One region of the Duganella sp. GW821-FHT01E12 genome, then DNA from elsewhere that is predicted to be linked to it. Evidence: predicted binding sites of a transcription regulator. Region 1 holds the regulator's gene; each other region holds the start of a gene.

Region 1 (5,429 bases):
CGCCTTGCTCGATGCCGGCGGCCTGAGCCTGGTGGACCGCGCGCTGGGCATGGTGTTCGGTTTCGGACGCGGCCTTGTAATTGTGCTGGCCGGTGTCATCCTGTGTGGGATGACGTCGATACCGCAACAAGCATTCTGGAAGGATGCGCTATTGAGTCCGCTCGCGGAGACCGGAGCGCATACGGTGAAAGCCTTTCTTCCCGCTGCCATCGCGCAGCATGTGAATTTTTGAATTCTTTAAATCAGTAGCACCCAGTCCAGGAGCAACATCATGTGTGGCATCGTCGGCGTCGTTTCCCATCAACCTGTCAACCAACTGCTGTATGACGCATTGCTGCTGCTGCAGCACCGCGGCCAGGATGCGGCAGGTATCGCGACCAATCACAGCAGCATGTTCGCCATGCACAAGGCCAACGGCCTCGTTCGTGACGTTTTCCGTACCCGTAACATGCGTACGCTGCAAGGCAATTCCGGCATCGGTCACTGCCGCTATCCAACCGCCGGCTCGTCGAGCGAGGAAGAGGCGCAGCCGTTCTACGTCAACGCGCCGTTCGGCATCACCCTGGCGCACAACGGCAACCTGACCAACTGGGAACAGCTCAAGAAGGAAATGTTCCAGAACGACCGCCGCCACATCAACACCGATTCCGATTCGGAAGTGCTGCTCAACGTGCTGGCCCACGAGATCCAGAAAGCCACCACCGGCATCTCGATCGACGCCGACACCATCTTCGACGCCGTGACCGTGCTGCATCGCCGCGTGCGCGGCGGCTACGCTGCCGTGGCGCAGATCGCCGGTGTCGGCCTGCTGGCCTTCCGCGATCCGTTCGGCATCCGTCCGCTGTGCCTGGGCATCAACGAGACCGAGCAGGGCGCCGAGTACCTGATCGCCTCCGAGTCCGTGGCGCTGGAAGGCATGGGCTTCCGCTTCGTGCGCGACATCGCGCCGGGCGAGGCCGTCTTCATCGACGCCGACAAGCAGCTGCATGCGCGCCAGTGCGCCGACAATCCGTCGCTCAACCCTTGCGTGTTCGAGTTCGTCTACCTGGCGCGTCCGGATTCCGTCATCGACGGCGCCTCGGTGTACGCCACCCGCCTGAAGATGGGCGAGTACCTGGCCGAGAAGATCAAGCGCGAATTCAAGGATGGCGAGATCGACGTGGTCATGCCGATTCCCGATTCCTCGCGTCCGGCCGCGATCCAGCTGGCGCTGGCGCTGAACGTGGAATACCGCGAAGGCTTCATCAAGAACCGCTACATCGGCCGCACCTTCATCATGCCGGGCCAGGCCGCGCGCAAGAAATCGGTGCGCCAGAAGCTCAACGCCATCGCTTCCGAGTTCAAGGACAAGGTCGTGCTGCTGGTGGACGACTCCATCGTGCGCGGCACCACCAGCCGCGAGATCGTGCAGATGGCGCGCGAAGCCGGCGCCAAGAAAGTGATCTTCGCCTCGGCGGCGCCGCCGGTGATCTTCCCCAACGTGTACGGCATCGACATGCCTACCCGCGACGAGCTGATCGCCTACGGCCGCAGCACCGAGGAAGTGTGCCGCGAGATCACCGCCGACCACCTGGTGTACCAGGACATCGACGCGCTCAAGCGCGCCATCTCCGACGTCAATCCGGCGTTGAAGAACTTCGAGGCTTCGTGCTTCGACGGCGTGTACGTCACCGGCGACATCTCCAAGGACTACCTGGACAAGCTGGAGTACGCGCGCCACCATCCGAAGGCCGCCGGCCCCGAGGATGCGGGCCGTTCGCAACTGAACCTGAATCTCGCGACCGCCGAAGGCTGATGTCGCGCCCGGTGCGGTTGATTCCGCACCGGGCTTTTTTTTTGACTGCTTGAACATGAACGACAAGAAAAACTACGGCTTCACCACCACCATCCTGCACAACGACCGCCAGAAAGGCATCGAGCACGGTTCGCTGCACAAGCCCATCCACACCTCGGTCGCCTTTGGCTACGCCGACGCGCGCCAGCTGGCATCGGTATTCCAGGGCAAAGAGCCGGGCTTCCGCTACGGTCGCCAGGGCAACCCGACCATCTCCGCGCTGGAAGACAAGGTCACCAAGATGGAGCAGGGCGTCGGCACGATCTGCTTCGCCACCGGCATGGGGGCGATCGGCGCCGTGTTCCAGTCGCTGCTGCGCGCGGGCGACCATGTGGTGTCGTCGTCGTTCTTGTTCGGTAACACCAACAGCCTGTGGCAGACCACCATGGCGCAGGGCGTGGGCGTGTCCTTCGTCGACGCCACCGACGTCGCCAACGTGGCCGCGGCCATCACCGAGCAGACCCGGGTGGTGTTCGTCGAAACCATCGCCAACCCGCGCACGCAGGTGGCGGACCTGCAGCGCATCGGCCAGTTGTGCCAGGAGCGCGGCATCCTCTACATCGTCGACAACACGATGACCACGCCATACCTGTTCCGTCCGAAAGCGGTCGGCGCCGGCCTGGTGGTCAACGCGCTGACCAAGTCGATCGGCGGCCACGGCAACGCGCTGGGCGGCAGCCTGACCGACACCGGCGCCTACGACTGGACCAGGTTCGCCAACATCTACGAGAACTACAAGAAGGCCGCGCCGCTGCAATGGGGGCTGGCGCAGATCCGCGCCAAGGGCCTGCGCGACTTCGGCGCCTCGCTGGCGCCGGAGGCGGCGCACCACATCGCCGTCGGCGCCGAGACACTGGCGCTGCGCATGGAGCGCACCTGCGCCAACGCGCTGGCGCTGGCGAAGCTGCTGGAAGGCGACGAGCGCGTGGCCGCCGTCTACTATCCTGGCCTGGCGTCGCACTCGCAGCACGCGATCTCGGGTGAGCTGTTCCGCAGCTTTGGCTCCCTGCTGAGTTTTGAGCTGAAGGACGGCATCGACTGCTTCGACTTCCTCAACCGCCTGAAGCTGGCGATCCCGGCCTCCAACCTGGGCGACACGCGCACGCTGATCATCCCGGTGGCGCACACCATCTTCTACGAAATGGGCGCCGAGCGCCGCGCATCGATGGGCATCGCCGAGTCGCTGATACGGGTGTCGGTCGGCATCGAGGACACCGACGACCTGCTGGACGATTTCACCTGCGCGCTGGAAGCTTGCTGAGCGCAGCGTCAAGTTGTGATAATCTAAGCTTTCAATTTTGCTAAGCGCGGGGAGGCGTTATGAGAGCGGCATGGGTTCTGGCATTGACCGTGCTGTCGAGTAGCGCCTTCGCCGGCGACCAGGCCCGCCGCCTGGCCCGGCAAGCCGAGATCGAGTACTACACCAGCCGCTACGACGGCGCCGACATTGCGCTGGCCCGCTTCAACTGCCAGCCGCCCAACATCCCGGTGCGCCGGGGCGCGACTGGCGGCCCGGCGCTGGCGCAGTCGCTGGCCGCGTGGCGCGCCTGCTACGACCGGTTCCTTGCCAATTACAACGCTGCGCTCCCGGTCGGCAAGAGCATCCCTGCCGACCTGGCCGACCTGATGACCGACGCCGAGATGGACGCCGCGCAGACGCTGATGAGCCAGGTGTTCGTACAGGTGGCGGACGAGGCCAAGCGCCAGGCCGACGCCGTCACCCTGGCGCAGAGCGCATGGGAAGGCCGGCAGGGCGACCTTGCCTTGAGCGCGCGCGACCTGTCGCACCTGCCGGAGACCGCAGGCAAGCGCTAACCGGCCGGCGAGGAGAGGCCTAGTGCCAGCTGCGCATCAGGCCGACCGCCAGGCCTTCCAGCGCGAACTCGTCGGCTTCCGGATCGACCTTGATGATCTTGAAGTCCGGGTTTTCCGGCAGCAGCTCGACGGTGGAGCCGGTCTTGCGGTAGCGCTTGACGGTGACGTCGTTGCCGATGCGGGCCACGACGATCTGGCCGTTCTTGGCGCTGTCCACCTTCTTGACCGCCAGCAGGTCGCCGTCCATGATGCCCGCGTCGCGCATCGACTCGCCGCGCACCTTGAGCAGGTAGTCCGGGCGGGAAGAGAACATGGCCGGATCGACGCTGTAGCTGGTTTCCAGGTTTTCCTGGGCCAGGATGGGCGAGCCGGCGGCCACGCGGCCGATCAGCGGCAGCGACATCATCAGCGACACCGGCACCTTGGGCGTGGCCGGCTCGGCGTGCACGCCCAGCAGGCGGATGCCGCGCGAGGTGCCGGCGGCGATCTCGATCGCGCCCTTGCGCGCCAGCGCCTGCAGATGCTCCTCGGCCGCGTTGGCGGACTTGAAGCCCAGTTCATTGGCGATCTCGGCGCGGGTCGGCGGGAAGCCGGTGTTCTCGATGGCATCCTTGATCAGATTGAGAATTTGTTCCTGTCTTGCGGTGAGCTTGATCATAGAGTGCTTTGGGCCTGTGTATATAGACAGTCTGTATTTTTGTACAGTGTGAAGCGAAAAGCAAGGGAATTTGTTGCTTAGCACGAAATAATTTCATGGAGCCCCTCCGGGCGCGGCGGATTGTTGCCGGGCAGTGCTGGTTTTTTGGATAAAAAGCTGATATAGTCGCGGGCTTACCTCTTCCCACACCTGTCTTGACGCCAGGGTGGGCTATATTCACAGTCCTTAAGGGAGTTTGCATGCGTCACTATGAAATAGTATTTATCGTCCACCCGGACCAGAGCGAGCAAGTGCCCGCCATGATCGAGCGTTACAAAACCACCGTAACGACCCGCGGCGGCGCCGTGCACCGTGTTGAAGATTGGGGCCGTCGTCAGATGGCTTACTCGATCCAGAAACTGGCTAAAGCACACTACATCTGCCTGAACATCGAATGCGACAACGAGACCCTGGTCGAGCTGGAAACCGCCTTCAAATTCAATGATGCCGTGCTGCGTCACCTGACCGTCAAGATGAAGAAAGCGGAAACCGCTCCTTCGCCGATGATGAAGTCGGTACAACGTGAAGATGCAGCGAAATCGCATCGCACCGAAGCTCCAGCAGCCGCTGCTGCTCCTGCGGCCTAATTGTTACCGGGAACCGAGCTGAATCAGCTCCAGTTGATTGCCCTGATCGCCGAACGGGACGCCTTGCGCTACACCCCGGCCGGCATGCCGATCGTGAACGCTGTACTCCAGCACCGGTCGCAGCAAGTCGAGGCAGGCATCGCCCGATTGAGCGAGTTTGAAATTTCCGCGGTTGCCGCGGGCGAGATTTCAGGCCGCTTCAGTCAGGCGCCACTGGCAGGCATGTATCAGTTCACCGGTTTCCTGAACAAGAAGAATCGCAATAGCAAAAGCCTGGTGTTTCACATCATTGATTTTAGTGCTGTCCCAGACAGCTCAATTTAGATACAGGAGCCTAAAATGGCATTCGGTAAAAAGTTCGACAAAAACAAGCTCAAGCTGAAAGAAAAGCGCAAGCAACAAAACCCACTGTTCAAGCGTAAGAAGTTCTGCCGCTTCACCGCAGCAAACGTGGAACAAGTTGACTACAAAGACGTCGACACCCTGAAAGACTTCG
Region 2 (5,429 bases), on a different contig from region 1:
GCCGCGCCGCACGTAGCTGTAATAGGCCGCGCCGCGCGCCACCGCCAGGTCCAGGTCCGCGCCGCCCAGCATGCGCGCTGGCTCGGAGCCTTCCATGTACAGCCAGTCGTTGATGGTGCCCATGATGCGCTGCGCCAGCAGCTCCGACTTGAACACGCCGCCGTTGAACAGCACCGCCGTCGGATGCAGGAAGGTCGCGTCGGCGCTTTGCTTGCCGGCGTAGCCTTCCAGTTCGCTGGTGGCGCCGAGCTGGCGTGCGAGGAACGCCGCCAGATGGCGCGTGATGCCCGCGTCCTGCGCATACGGCAGGCCAAGCTGCGTCAGGCCCGCGCGCGTGCGCACCGCCGGACGCGCCGACGCATCCACCTGCGGGAAGAAGCCGTCGAGGATGAAGGTGGTCACTTCGTCGCGCGTCAGTTCGGTGCGGATCGAACCGCCGATCAGCTTCGAGCCGCGGCTCGGCACCACGATAGGCCAGGTATCGACGCTGGCATCGGCCAGCAGCTTTTCCTTGGCGCTGCGGCAGCCGTAGGTCAGCGCGCGCATCTGCCACGCGTCGAGCTGCGTGCCGTTGGCGGCCAGCTTGCGCGCCACCAAGTGCGCAAGCGCCAGGTCCATATTGTCGCCGCCCAGCAGGATATGGTCGCCCACCGCGATGCGGTGCGGTTCCAGCACGCCGTCGCGTTCCAGCACGGCGATCAGCGAAAAGTCGCTGGTGCCGCCGCCCACGTCCACCACCAGGATGATGTCGCCCGGTTTGACTTCCTTGCGCCAGCGGCCTTCGCTGCCCTGGATCCAGCTGTACAGGGCCGCCTGCGGCTCTTCCAGCAAAGTCAGGTTGGTGTAGCCGGCGGCGCGTGCCGCGTCGGCCGTCAGCTCGCGCGCGCCTGGGTCGAACGATGCGGGAATCGTCACCGTCACCGCCTGTTCGCCGAACGGCGCGTCGGGGTAGGCCTGCTCCCACGCCTTGCGCAGGTGCGTCAGGTAGCGCGTGGACGCTTCCAGCGGCGAGACGCGCGACACTTCTTCCGGCGCGTCGTTCGGCAGCAGGGCGGAGCGGCGGTCCACGCCGGGATGGCTCAACCAGCTCTTGGCGCTGGAGACCAGGCGGATAGGCGTGGTGGCGCCACGGCTGCGCGCCATCTCGCCGGCCACGCTGGTCTGTTCTTCCGGCGACTGCGGCCATGGCAGGCTCAATTCGCCCGGCGCCAGTTCGTCCGCGTGCGGCAGGTAAAGGAAGGACGGCAGCAGCGGCAGCTCTTCCACCGTGCCTGGTGCGGTCAGCTGCGGAATGGCCAGCACGCCGTGCTGGGTTTTCTCGCCATCGCTGGCGCCCAGGTCCACATAGGACAACGCGCTGTGCGTGGTGCCAAGGTCGATGCCGATGGCGTAGCGTGGATCGCTCATAATTCCACCTCCGCCGGCGCCAGGATGGAGGCGTCGTGCGCTTCCGCCAGTTTCGGCAGGCGCACATTGGAGGCGCGCCAGCCGCGATGGCTCAAGGCGCCGCGGAACGGCGCGCTGCCGACCACGTTGCCGGTCAGGCGCACGGCGCTGGCGTCGAAGCCTTCTTCCAGCACGATGCGGCTGCCTTCGGCCTCGCTGCGCACCGCCTCGATGGTGAAGTGCTCGCGCAGCACCTTGCTGCAGCCCTCATGCACCACGCGCGCGGCGGCGCCGATGTCGGCGTCGGAATAGGCGCTCAGATTCTCTTGGGTGAAGTCGATCAGGCGCGCCTCGCGCTGGAACAGGCTCAGAAGCTGCAAGGCCGCATCCGGCGTGGCCACGCGCAGCGGCGCGGGGGCCGGCGCTGGCTTCGGTGCGGGCGTGGCCACCGGCGCGGCGGCCGGCTGCGGTGCCTCGTCGATGCGCGTCAGGCGCGCTGCGTAGTCGGCGTCGGACAGGGCGCGGAAGAAGGCGCCGATCGCGATCGATATCCGGCTAAAAAAAGACGGCAATGGTTGGCTCGAATTGTTCATGTTTGTGTGCTCGTATCGGGTGAGCCGGGGCGCCGCATCGGCGGCATCCTGGCGAGGTGTGGGTTGGGGGCGCGCAAGGCGCGGGGAATTCCATCCCCCGGAAGTCCTGAATGATACCAGCTTGACCACGTTGCCCCCAAGGCAGCAGCCCCGCGCGATTGACATTTCGCTTGATATCGCGATTTCAAGCGCATAGAATACTGTACATGTATACAGTAGTTTGGTGCCGCGATGTCCCACGATGAAAATAATCAAGAGCATGTGATGCTGCCGCCGCCTTCGCTGAAGGCGCAGAAGGGCCGTGGCGCGGTGTCGAACCTGCAGGGCCGCTTCGAGGTCAACGTGCGCGAGGCGTACGACGACGGCTGGGAGCGCGAGGACGAGGAGGCCGCGCCGTGGAAGACGCAAGTGACGGACGAGCTCTGCAAGTCCATCCTCAGCCGCAACGCCTCGCCGGACTTGCCGTTCAGCGTCTCGCTCAATCCCTACCGGGGTTGCGAGCACGGCTGCATTTACTGCTTCGCGCGGCCCACGCACAGCTATCTGGGCCTGTCGCCGGGTATGGACTTCGAGAGCAAAATCTTCGCCAAGGTCAACGCGCCGGAAGTGTTGCGGCGCGAACTGGCCAAGGCCAGCTACGAACCGTCCTCGATCGCGCTCGGCGTCAACACGGACGCCTACCAGCCCTGCGAGCGCGAACGCAAGCTCACCCGTCGCGTGCTGGAGGTGCTGCAGGAATGCCAGCATCCGGTCGGCCTGATCACCAAGTCCTCGCTGATCGAGCGCGACATCGACATCCTGTCGGCGATGGCGGCCAGGGAACAGGCCGGCGTCGCCATCACGCTGACCACGCTGGACCCGGCCATCGCGCGCACGCTGGAGCCGCGCGCGGCCGCACCGGCGCGCCGCCTGCGTACGATACGCACGCTGACCGACGCCGGCATTCCGGTCGCGGTGAGCGTCGCGCCCATCATCCCCTTCGTCACCGAGCCCGACCTGGAGCGCATCCTGGAGGCGGTCAAGGAGGCCGGCGCCGTCAGCGCCCACTACACGGTGCTGCGCCTGCCGTGGGAAGTGGCGCCGCTGTTCCACCAGTGGCTGCAGGCACACTTCCCCGAGCGGGCGCAACGCGTGATGAACCGCGTGCGTGAAATGCGCGGCGGCAAAGACTACGACAGCAACTTCGGCGCCCGCATGAAGGGCGAGGGCGTGTGGGCCGAGTTGATACGTCAGCGCTTCAAGATCGCCACCGAGCGACTCGGCCTGACCGGGCGCGGCAGCCGCTTCCACAACATGGATGCGTCGCAGTTCACGCGTCCGCTGGTGGTGCCGCCGCTGGGCGCGCGCGCCAAGGCGGCCGATGCCGGCCAGATGGACTTGTTCTGACGTCAGCCCAGCTTGATGGAGAGCTCGACATCCTCCGCGAACGGCAGCGACATATAGCCTGATGCGGGCGAACGCACCATGGCCACATAGTCCGGGTTCATGTCGGCGTTGTCCGCGATGATGAGCGCGCCCGGCCGCAGGCGGCTGCGCACCAGGCCGAGGATCTCGGGGTAGAGCGCCTTGGCGCCGTCGAGCAGCAGCAGGTCGATCTGTTCCGGCAGGTTGGTCGCGAGCGTCTCCAGCGCATCGCCGGCGCGGATGTCCACCAGGTCGAGCAGGCCGCCTTCCTCCAGATGGCCGCGCGCCCGCTCCACCTTGGATGGTTCGAACTCGCTGGTGATCAGATGGCCGCCGCCGTTGTCGCGCAGGGCCGCGGCCAGGTACAAGGTCGAGATGCCGAACGACGTACCGAACTCGACCACATTGCGGGCCTTGCAGTTGCGCGCCAGCATGTACAGCAATTCGCCGGTCTGGCGCGACACCGGCAGCGGCACGTCCTTCAGCCGATGGTAGAGGTTGAGGTATTCCGTCTTGCTGTGCATCAGACGGTCGCGTTTGCCCTTGGACAATTCGGCGACGGCCGGAATCGCGGCGATCTGCACGGCATCGGCTTCGGCAAACAGGCGGTCGAGCAGGGACGCGACGGGATTGGTGGTCAGGGTTGTCATGGTGATTCCTTTCAAAAGAAGAATGGATATAATATGAAGAATCCTTCACATTTCATATTCGCATTCCAAGGCGCCCCCATGTCAGACCCCGCAAAATCCAGCATCACCTCGCGCCGCAAGCCCAAACAGGCGCGCTCGGCCGACCTGGTTTCGGCCATACTCGAAGCGGCTATTCAGGTTTTGGCGAAGGAGGGCGTGCGCCGCTTCACCACCACGAGGGTGGCGGAGCGTGCCGGCGTGAGCGTGGGATCGGTGTACCAGTACTTTCCGAACAAGGCGTCCATCCTGTTCCGGCTGCAGGCGGACGAGTGGCGCCAGACCACCGAGATGCTGATCAACATCCTGCAAGACCTGCAAAAGCCGCCGCTGGAAAGGCTGCGCACGCTGGTCCACGCCTTCCTGCGCTCGGAGTGCGAGGAAGCCGAGATGCGCACCGCGCTCAACGACGCCGCCCCGTACTATCGGGACACGCCCGAGTCGCACGAAGCGCGCACGGCAATCGACGGCATCATCGAGGTATTCATGCGCGAAGTGCTGCCAACGTCGCCGGACAGCGTGCGCGCGCTGGCGGGCGACCTCGTGATGACGACCTTCAGTTCGGTCGGCAAGCAATTCTCGGAAACGCCGCGCACGGACGAAGAGATCCAAGTCTACTCGGACGCGCTGGCCGACATGCTGTGCGCCTACCTCGCCAGCCTGAACTAGTGCCGTCCGCGGTGCCGTGCGGTGTCAAACCCCGTCGAGCACAAAGCCGGCAGCCTGGAAATCCCCTTCCAGCACGACATCGATTCCGCGTCCCATCCAGTAAGCGCCGCTGGCAACTCGTGGTGTCTGCGCCGTCGCATTGCCGGAAATCGCCCGCAGCGTATAGTTCCGCTGCGGATCGAGCCCGCGCAGCTGGATGCGCGGCTGCGGATCGCGCCTGCCGCCGGAGTGCAGGAACGCGAACAGCACGGCCTGCTTGCCATCCTGCGCCACGGACAACGTGGCCGAGCGCGCCGCTCCGCGCTGCGGCGACACCAGACGGTAGAGGTTCCCCCGCTGCACCGTCGAGCGGATAGTCTTGTATTCCGCGACCAGGCGCTTCGCCTTCGCGAAATCCTCTTCCTGCCAGTGATTCAGGTTGGCGCCGATACCCAGCGCGCCCTGCATCGACGACAGGAAGCGGTATTCCAGCGACGTGACGCGCTTGTTGAGGTAGTTCGGCGCATCGGTCACCCAGGCCATCATGATCCCCGGCGCATAGGCGTGGCTGAAGCCGTCCTGGATCAGCAGCCGGTCGAATGGATCGGTATTGTCGGATGTCCAGACCTGGTCGGTCAGCGCCATGATGCCGAGGTCCACCCGGCCGCCGCCGCTGGCGCACGATTCGATCTCGATGTGCGGATGGCGCCGG
Region 3 (5,429 bases), on a different contig from region 1:
TCCTCGACGACCCGCTGTGGGCGCCCTACAAGGACACCGCCCTGCAGTACGGCCTGCGCGCCTGCTGGGCCATGCCCATCCTGCTCGACCCCGGCACGGTGCTGGGCAGCTTCGCCATGTACTACCGCGAACCGCGCAGCCCGACCAAGGACGACCGCCGCCTGATCAAGGCCGCCACCCATCTGGCCGGCATCGCCATCGCCAGCACCCGGCGCGAGGCCGAGCTGCTGCGCCACCGCGAGCACCTGGAAGAGCTGGTGCAGGCGCGCACCGCCGAACTGCAGCGGGCCAAGGAGGACGCCGAGCACGCCAACGAGGAACTGTCGACCGCGCTGGACAACCTCAGCATGACGCAGGAAGAGCTGGTGCGGCGCGACAAGCTGGCCGCGCTGGGCGCGCTGGTGGCCGGCGTGGCCCACGAGCTGAACACGCCGATCGGCAACTGCCTGACCATGGCCGGCAGCATGAGCGAGCGCACGGAAGAACTGCGGCGCGACCTGGACAGCGGCCTGCGGCGTTCGGTGCTGGCCAACTATCTGCAACAAGCCGCCGACGCGGACGAGGTCGTGATGCGCAACCTGAAGCGGGCCGCGGCGCTGGTGGACGGTTTCCGCCGCATCGCGGTCGACAACGCCAGTTCGCAGCGCAGCCACTTCGTGCTGGGCGACCTGGTGGCGCAACTGCTGCAGGCCAGGCAGGCCGACGTCAAGCAGCATGGGCTGGCGCTGGTCGAGGAGATCGAGCACTGGCTGGAACTCGACAGCTATCCCGGCCCGCTGGGCCAGGCGCTGGACAACCTGATCGACAACTGCATCGTGCACGCGTTCGAGGGCCGCGCGCGGGGCACCATCACCGTGCGCGCCCAGGACATCGGCAACGGCGAGATCGCCGTCTCGGTGGGCGACGACGGCGTCGGCATCCCGGCCGAGAACCTGCCGCGCATCTACGATCCTTTCTTCACCACCCGGCTCGGCGCGGGCGGTTCCGGCCTGGGCCTGTACATCACGCACAACATCGTCACCGGCGTGCTGGGCGGGCGCATCGAAGCGGTCAGCATGCCGGACATCGGCACCACCGTCACCCTGCGGCTGCCGCGCGTGGCGCCCTGCTGAGGCAGGCTCAACAATTTTCCTTCGCGCAATTATTGCAGTCGTATAATAGCTTACAGCAGACCGGCACACAGCCGGCAGCCAGCGGAGAGACATCCAGTGCGCCCACATCCTGCCCAGCCCGAGAAGACGGACATGGCGAACCTGCGCTGCGAATTTTGCGACGCCACGGCCGAGCAAGCGTTCCTGCGCCACCACCTGGCCATGACGCAGGCGCAGCTGCGCGTGACCTTCGTCTTCTGTTCCCTGTTTTACCTGTGCTTTGCCGCCTCCGACATCGCGTGGCTGGGCTACAGCGCGCGCACGGCGATGCTGGTGGGTGCGCGGCTGGCGGTGGCCGGCGTCGCCCTGGGCGGCCTGGTGGTGCTGCGGCGCCGGCCCGGCTCCATCCCCGTCACGCGCGGCGTGGCCAGCGTGGTGGAACTGGCCGGCGCGGCCGGCTTCCTGCTGATCGCCGCGCTGCGCCCGGGCGAGTTTTCGCTGCATGCGATTTCGATGTCCATCGTCGTCATCGTGATCTACATCTACATTCCCAACCGCCTGCTGTACGCGGCCGCGATCGCGGCGCCGGCCACGCTGGGCTTCATCGTGCTGGCCGAGCAGCTGGGCGACCTGCGCCGGGTAGAGCTGGGCACCATGGCCGCGCTGCTGACGCTGACCAACCTGTTCGGCTACGTGGCGGCGCGGCGCTACCAGTTGCTGTTACGCAACGAATACAACGCCCGGACGGTGCTCAAGAACCTGTCCGTGCGCGACCCGTTGACCGGCTGCTACAACCGGCGCCACCTGCACGAGCAGCTGCTGGAAACGGAGATCGCGCGCGCCCAGCGCTACCGGCTGAGCCTGACGGTCATCATGAGCGACCTGGACCATTTCAAGGTGGTCAACGACACCTACGGCCACAACGGCGGCGACGCCGTGCTGCAACGCTTCGGCGCGCTGCTGCAATCGATGACGCGCGACGGCATCGACAGCGTGGTGCGCTACGGCGGCGAGGAATTCCTGCTGATCCTGCCGGAGACCGACCTGGCCGGCGGCGCGCTGCTGGCCGAGCGCCTGCGCCACGCGCTGGCCGCCACGCCGGTCGAGCACGAGGGGCGGCAGATCGCCATCACGGCCAGCTTCGGCGTGGCCAGCGTCGATTTCGCCACCGCCACGCACGACGCCCACCTCAACATGATCGCCGCCGCCGACGATTTGCTGTACGCTGCCAAAAATGGCGGACGCAACCGCGTCTGCACCCGACAACTGGTTTAAGACATGATCCACATCAAACGATGCACGGCCATCGTGCTGGCCCTCTGCTGCACCAGCCTCAGCGCCGGCCCGGCGCCGTGGTACAAGTGGCGCAGCAAGATCGACAACTACCTCAGCTGCTCGCAGACGCCGCTGGGGCCGGGTTGGGTCAAGGACTCGGGGCCCTATAAAGATAGCCGTTGCGAAAAGTTGGTTCTTGCTAAATAATGGATCAGCAATAACGGGGGAAACCCAGGGCAGTACTGGCTACATTCCATCATCTTGAGGAGACTGTATGTTTACGAATCCCGAACAATTTGCCAACGCCACCAAAGCACTGTTTGAATTTCAGCTCGAAACCTTCAACACCCTCACCAGCAAAGCCGTGCAAGGCGTCGAACAAGTCGTCGCCCTGAACATGGCCACCGCCAAGAACCAGCTGGAAGACGGCCTCGCCACCGGCAAGGAAATCAGCCAGAGCACCGACCCGAAAGCGGCGATGTCGCTGGCCGCTTCCAAGGTCCAGCCCGGCATGGCCGGCGCCGCCGCCTACAACCAGCAACTGGGCGAGATCATCGCCGAGATCCGCGAAGAATTCACCCGCGCCGCCGACGCCCACATGACCGAAGCCAAAAGCACGCTCAGCGCGCTGATCTACGACGTCACCAAGAACGTGCGTCCCGGCTCGGAAAACGCGGTACAGATCGTCAAGACCGCGATCGACAACGCCTTCAACGGCTACGAACAAGTGACCTCGGCCACCAAGCAGGCCGTGCAGGCGGTCGAAGCGCAGATCGCCAAGGCCAGCGAGCTGGTCGAGAAAAACACCGCCAAACCGGCCAAGGCCGCGAAAAAATAAAGCGCCCCGTCTCCTCCGGACAGCCAGGCCAGCGCGCCTGGCTTGTTATTTTGCTGGGCGTGCGCCGCCAAATACGATACACTGTACATAAACACAGTTATCGCGCAGCTATCCCCGGCAATGATCAAAGTTCTGGAAAATCCCTTTTACTACCTGGACAACTTCCATCAGGTGCTGACGTGGATAGCCGCGCGCTACGACGACCTGCTCACCGCCGAGGAACGCGCCTTCATCACCGCCTTCCCCGCGCTACCGCAAGCGTCGCGCGCGCTGTTCGTGCGCATGGTGATGCGCAAGGGGACGGTGTTCCGCGCCAGCAAACTGGTGTACGCCGAAATCGGCAGCACGCACGAGGCCGCCCGTCCATTGGCCGCCCTCGGCCTGATCGAGGAAGACCCGGCGCTTGACCTGGACCAGTTGTTCGAGCTGCTGCAAAAGCCCGAGATCGGCAAAATCTTCCAATTGCCGCCCCACCAGCGCCAGCTGCGCAAGGCCGAGCAGCTGGAGGCGCTGCGCGCGCAGTACGAGGGCGAGCACCGCTACTCCAGCTGGCACCAGGGCTCGGGCGACCACTGCTACCGCAACCTCGCGCAGGAACTGTGCGACCGCCTGCGCCTCATCTTCTTCGGCAACTACCACCAGGACTGGACCGAGTTCGTGCTGTCCGACCTCGGCATCTACCAGTACGAAAAGGTCGACTTCTCGCCGGCCGCGCGCGGCTTCCGCAGCCGGCGCGACATCGACGACTTCCTCGCGCTGCACCGCTGCCACGAGCGCTTCGTCGAAGGCGAGGCGCCGGCCGATGTGATCCGCGACCTGCCGCCCTGCCCCGACGACAACGAATGGCTGCGCAGCCGGCGCGACAAGCTCACCTTCCAGATCGCCCAGCATCTCGAAAAGCTCGGCGACTGGCCCGCCGCCCACCAGCTGTACGCCGGCTGCGACTACCCCGGCGCCCGCGCGCGCGCCATCCGCGTGCTGGAAAAGGACGAGCAACCGCGCGCCGCCTTCGAACTGCTGCAGGCGGCGCTGCTGGCGCCCGAAAGCGAGGCGGAACGCCAGCAGCTGCTGCGCGTGGCGCCGCGCCTGGCGCGCAAGCTGGGCCACGCCAAGCCGCCGCCGGCCACGCCCGCGCAACCGCAGCGCATCGACCTGAGCCTGCCGCCACCACCGGAACCGAACTACGTCGAGTTCGTCGTGCGCGACCATCTCACGCGCGACGACGCCCCGGTCTACTACGTCGAGAACGCGCTGATCAATTCGCTGTTCGGCCTGCTGTGCTGGGACGCCGTGTTCAGCCCCATCCCCGGCGCCTTCTTCCACCCCTACCATCGCGGCCCGGCCGACCTGCACAGCGCCGATTTCCATCGCCGCCGCGCGCAGCAGTTCGCCGCCGCGCTGGCCCAGCTGGACGGCGACCAGTACCGCGCCACGATACGCGCCAACTTCGCCGCCAAGGCCGGCATCCAGTCGCCCTTCCTGTACTGGGAGACGCTGGACCCGGCGCTGCTCGACCTGGCGCTGGACTGCATCCCGGCGCTGCACCTGAAGCGCGCCTTCGAGCGCATCCTGGCCGACATCAAGGCCAACCGCAGCGGCTTCCCCGACTTGATCCAGTTCTGGCCGGCCGAGCGCCGCTACAACATGATCGAGGTGAAAGGCCCCGGCGACCGCCTGCAGGACAACCAGCTGCGCTGGATCGACTACTGCGCCGCGCACGACATGCCGATCTCGGTCTGCTACCTGCAATGGGCCGCATGAGCGCGCCGCCGCAGTACACCATCGCCGTGCGCGCGCTGTGCGAGTTCACCGCCAAGACCGGCGACCTCGACCTGCGCTTCACGCCCTCGCCGACCGCGCAGGAAGGCATGGCCGGCCACGCCATCGTGACGGCGCGGCGCGGCGACGACTACCAGACCGAGGTGGCGCTGTCGGGCGACTTCGGCCCGCTGCACGTGCGCGGCCGCGCCGACGGCTACGACCTCCGCGCCAACCGCGTCGAGGAAATCAAGACCTATCGCGGCGACCTGAAGAAGATGCCCGACAACCAGCGCCAGCTGCACTGGGCGCAGGTCAAGGTCTACGGCCACCTGCTGTGCCAGGACCAGGGACTGGAGCAGGTCAACCTGGCGCTGGTCTACTTCGACATCGGCAGCCAGAAGGAAACCGTGCTGCAGGAAGCCCACACGGCGGCCGACCTGCAAGCCTGGTTCGCGCGGCAGTGC

What was found. The regulator LexA, encoded in region 1, represses DNA repair genes until DNA is damaged. The targets are predictions, from matches to a motif close to ACTGTATNNNNATACAGT.
Region 2: a site for LexA is predicted at 2,179-2,196, ahead of AC07WS_RS22985 (PA0069 family radical SAM protein). Genes of this name have one in related genera too.
Region 3: a site for LexA is predicted at 3,285-3,302, ahead of AC07WS_RS15810 (VRR-NUC domain-containing protein). Genes of this name have one in related genera too.

The regions. Positions count from the first base shown of each region.
Region 1 covers NZ_JBWKWR010000002.1:94,122-99,550, reverse strand. The annotation lists gene AC07WS_RS05700 (CvpA family protein) at 1-232, shown strand, start outside; gene purF (amidophosphoribosyltransferase) at 272-1,795, shown strand; gene AC07WS_RS05690 (cystathionine gamma-synthase family protein) at 1,851-3,095, shown strand; gene AC07WS_RS05685 (hypothetical protein) at 3,155-3,649, shown strand; gene lexA (transcriptional repressor LexA) at 3,669-4,307, opposite strand; gene rpsF (30S ribosomal protein S6) at 4,547-4,933, shown strand; gene priB (primosomal replication protein N) at 4,952-5,257, shown strand; gene rpsR (30S ribosomal protein S18) at 5,273-5,429, shown strand, end outside.
Region 2 covers NZ_JBWKWR010000009.1:156,136-161,564, forward strand. The annotation lists gene AC07WS_RS22975 (Hsp70 family protein) at 1-1,407, opposite strand, end outside; gene AC07WS_RS22980 (DUF2760 domain-containing protein) at 1,404-1,979, opposite strand; gene AC07WS_RS22985 (PA0069 family radical SAM protein) at 2,211-3,365, shown strand; gene AC07WS_RS22990 (O-methyltransferase) at 3,368-4,033, opposite strand; gene AC07WS_RS22995 (TetR/AcrR family transcriptional regulator) at 4,112-4,738, shown strand; gene AC07WS_RS23000 (alpha-galactosidase) at 4,763-5,429, opposite strand, start outside.
Region 3 covers NZ_JBWKWR010000004.1:559,122-564,550, reverse strand. The annotation lists gene AC07WS_RS15830 (ATP-binding protein) at 1-1,112, shown strand, start outside; gene AC07WS_RS15825 (GGDEF domain-containing protein) at 1,245-2,366, shown strand; gene AC07WS_RS15820 (hypothetical protein) at 2,370-2,573, shown strand; gene AC07WS_RS15815 (phasin family protein) at 2,641-3,204, shown strand; gene AC07WS_RS15810 (VRR-NUC domain-containing protein) at 3,325-4,965, shown strand; gene AC07WS_RS15805 (ATP-dependent DNA helicase) at 4,953-5,429, shown strand, end outside.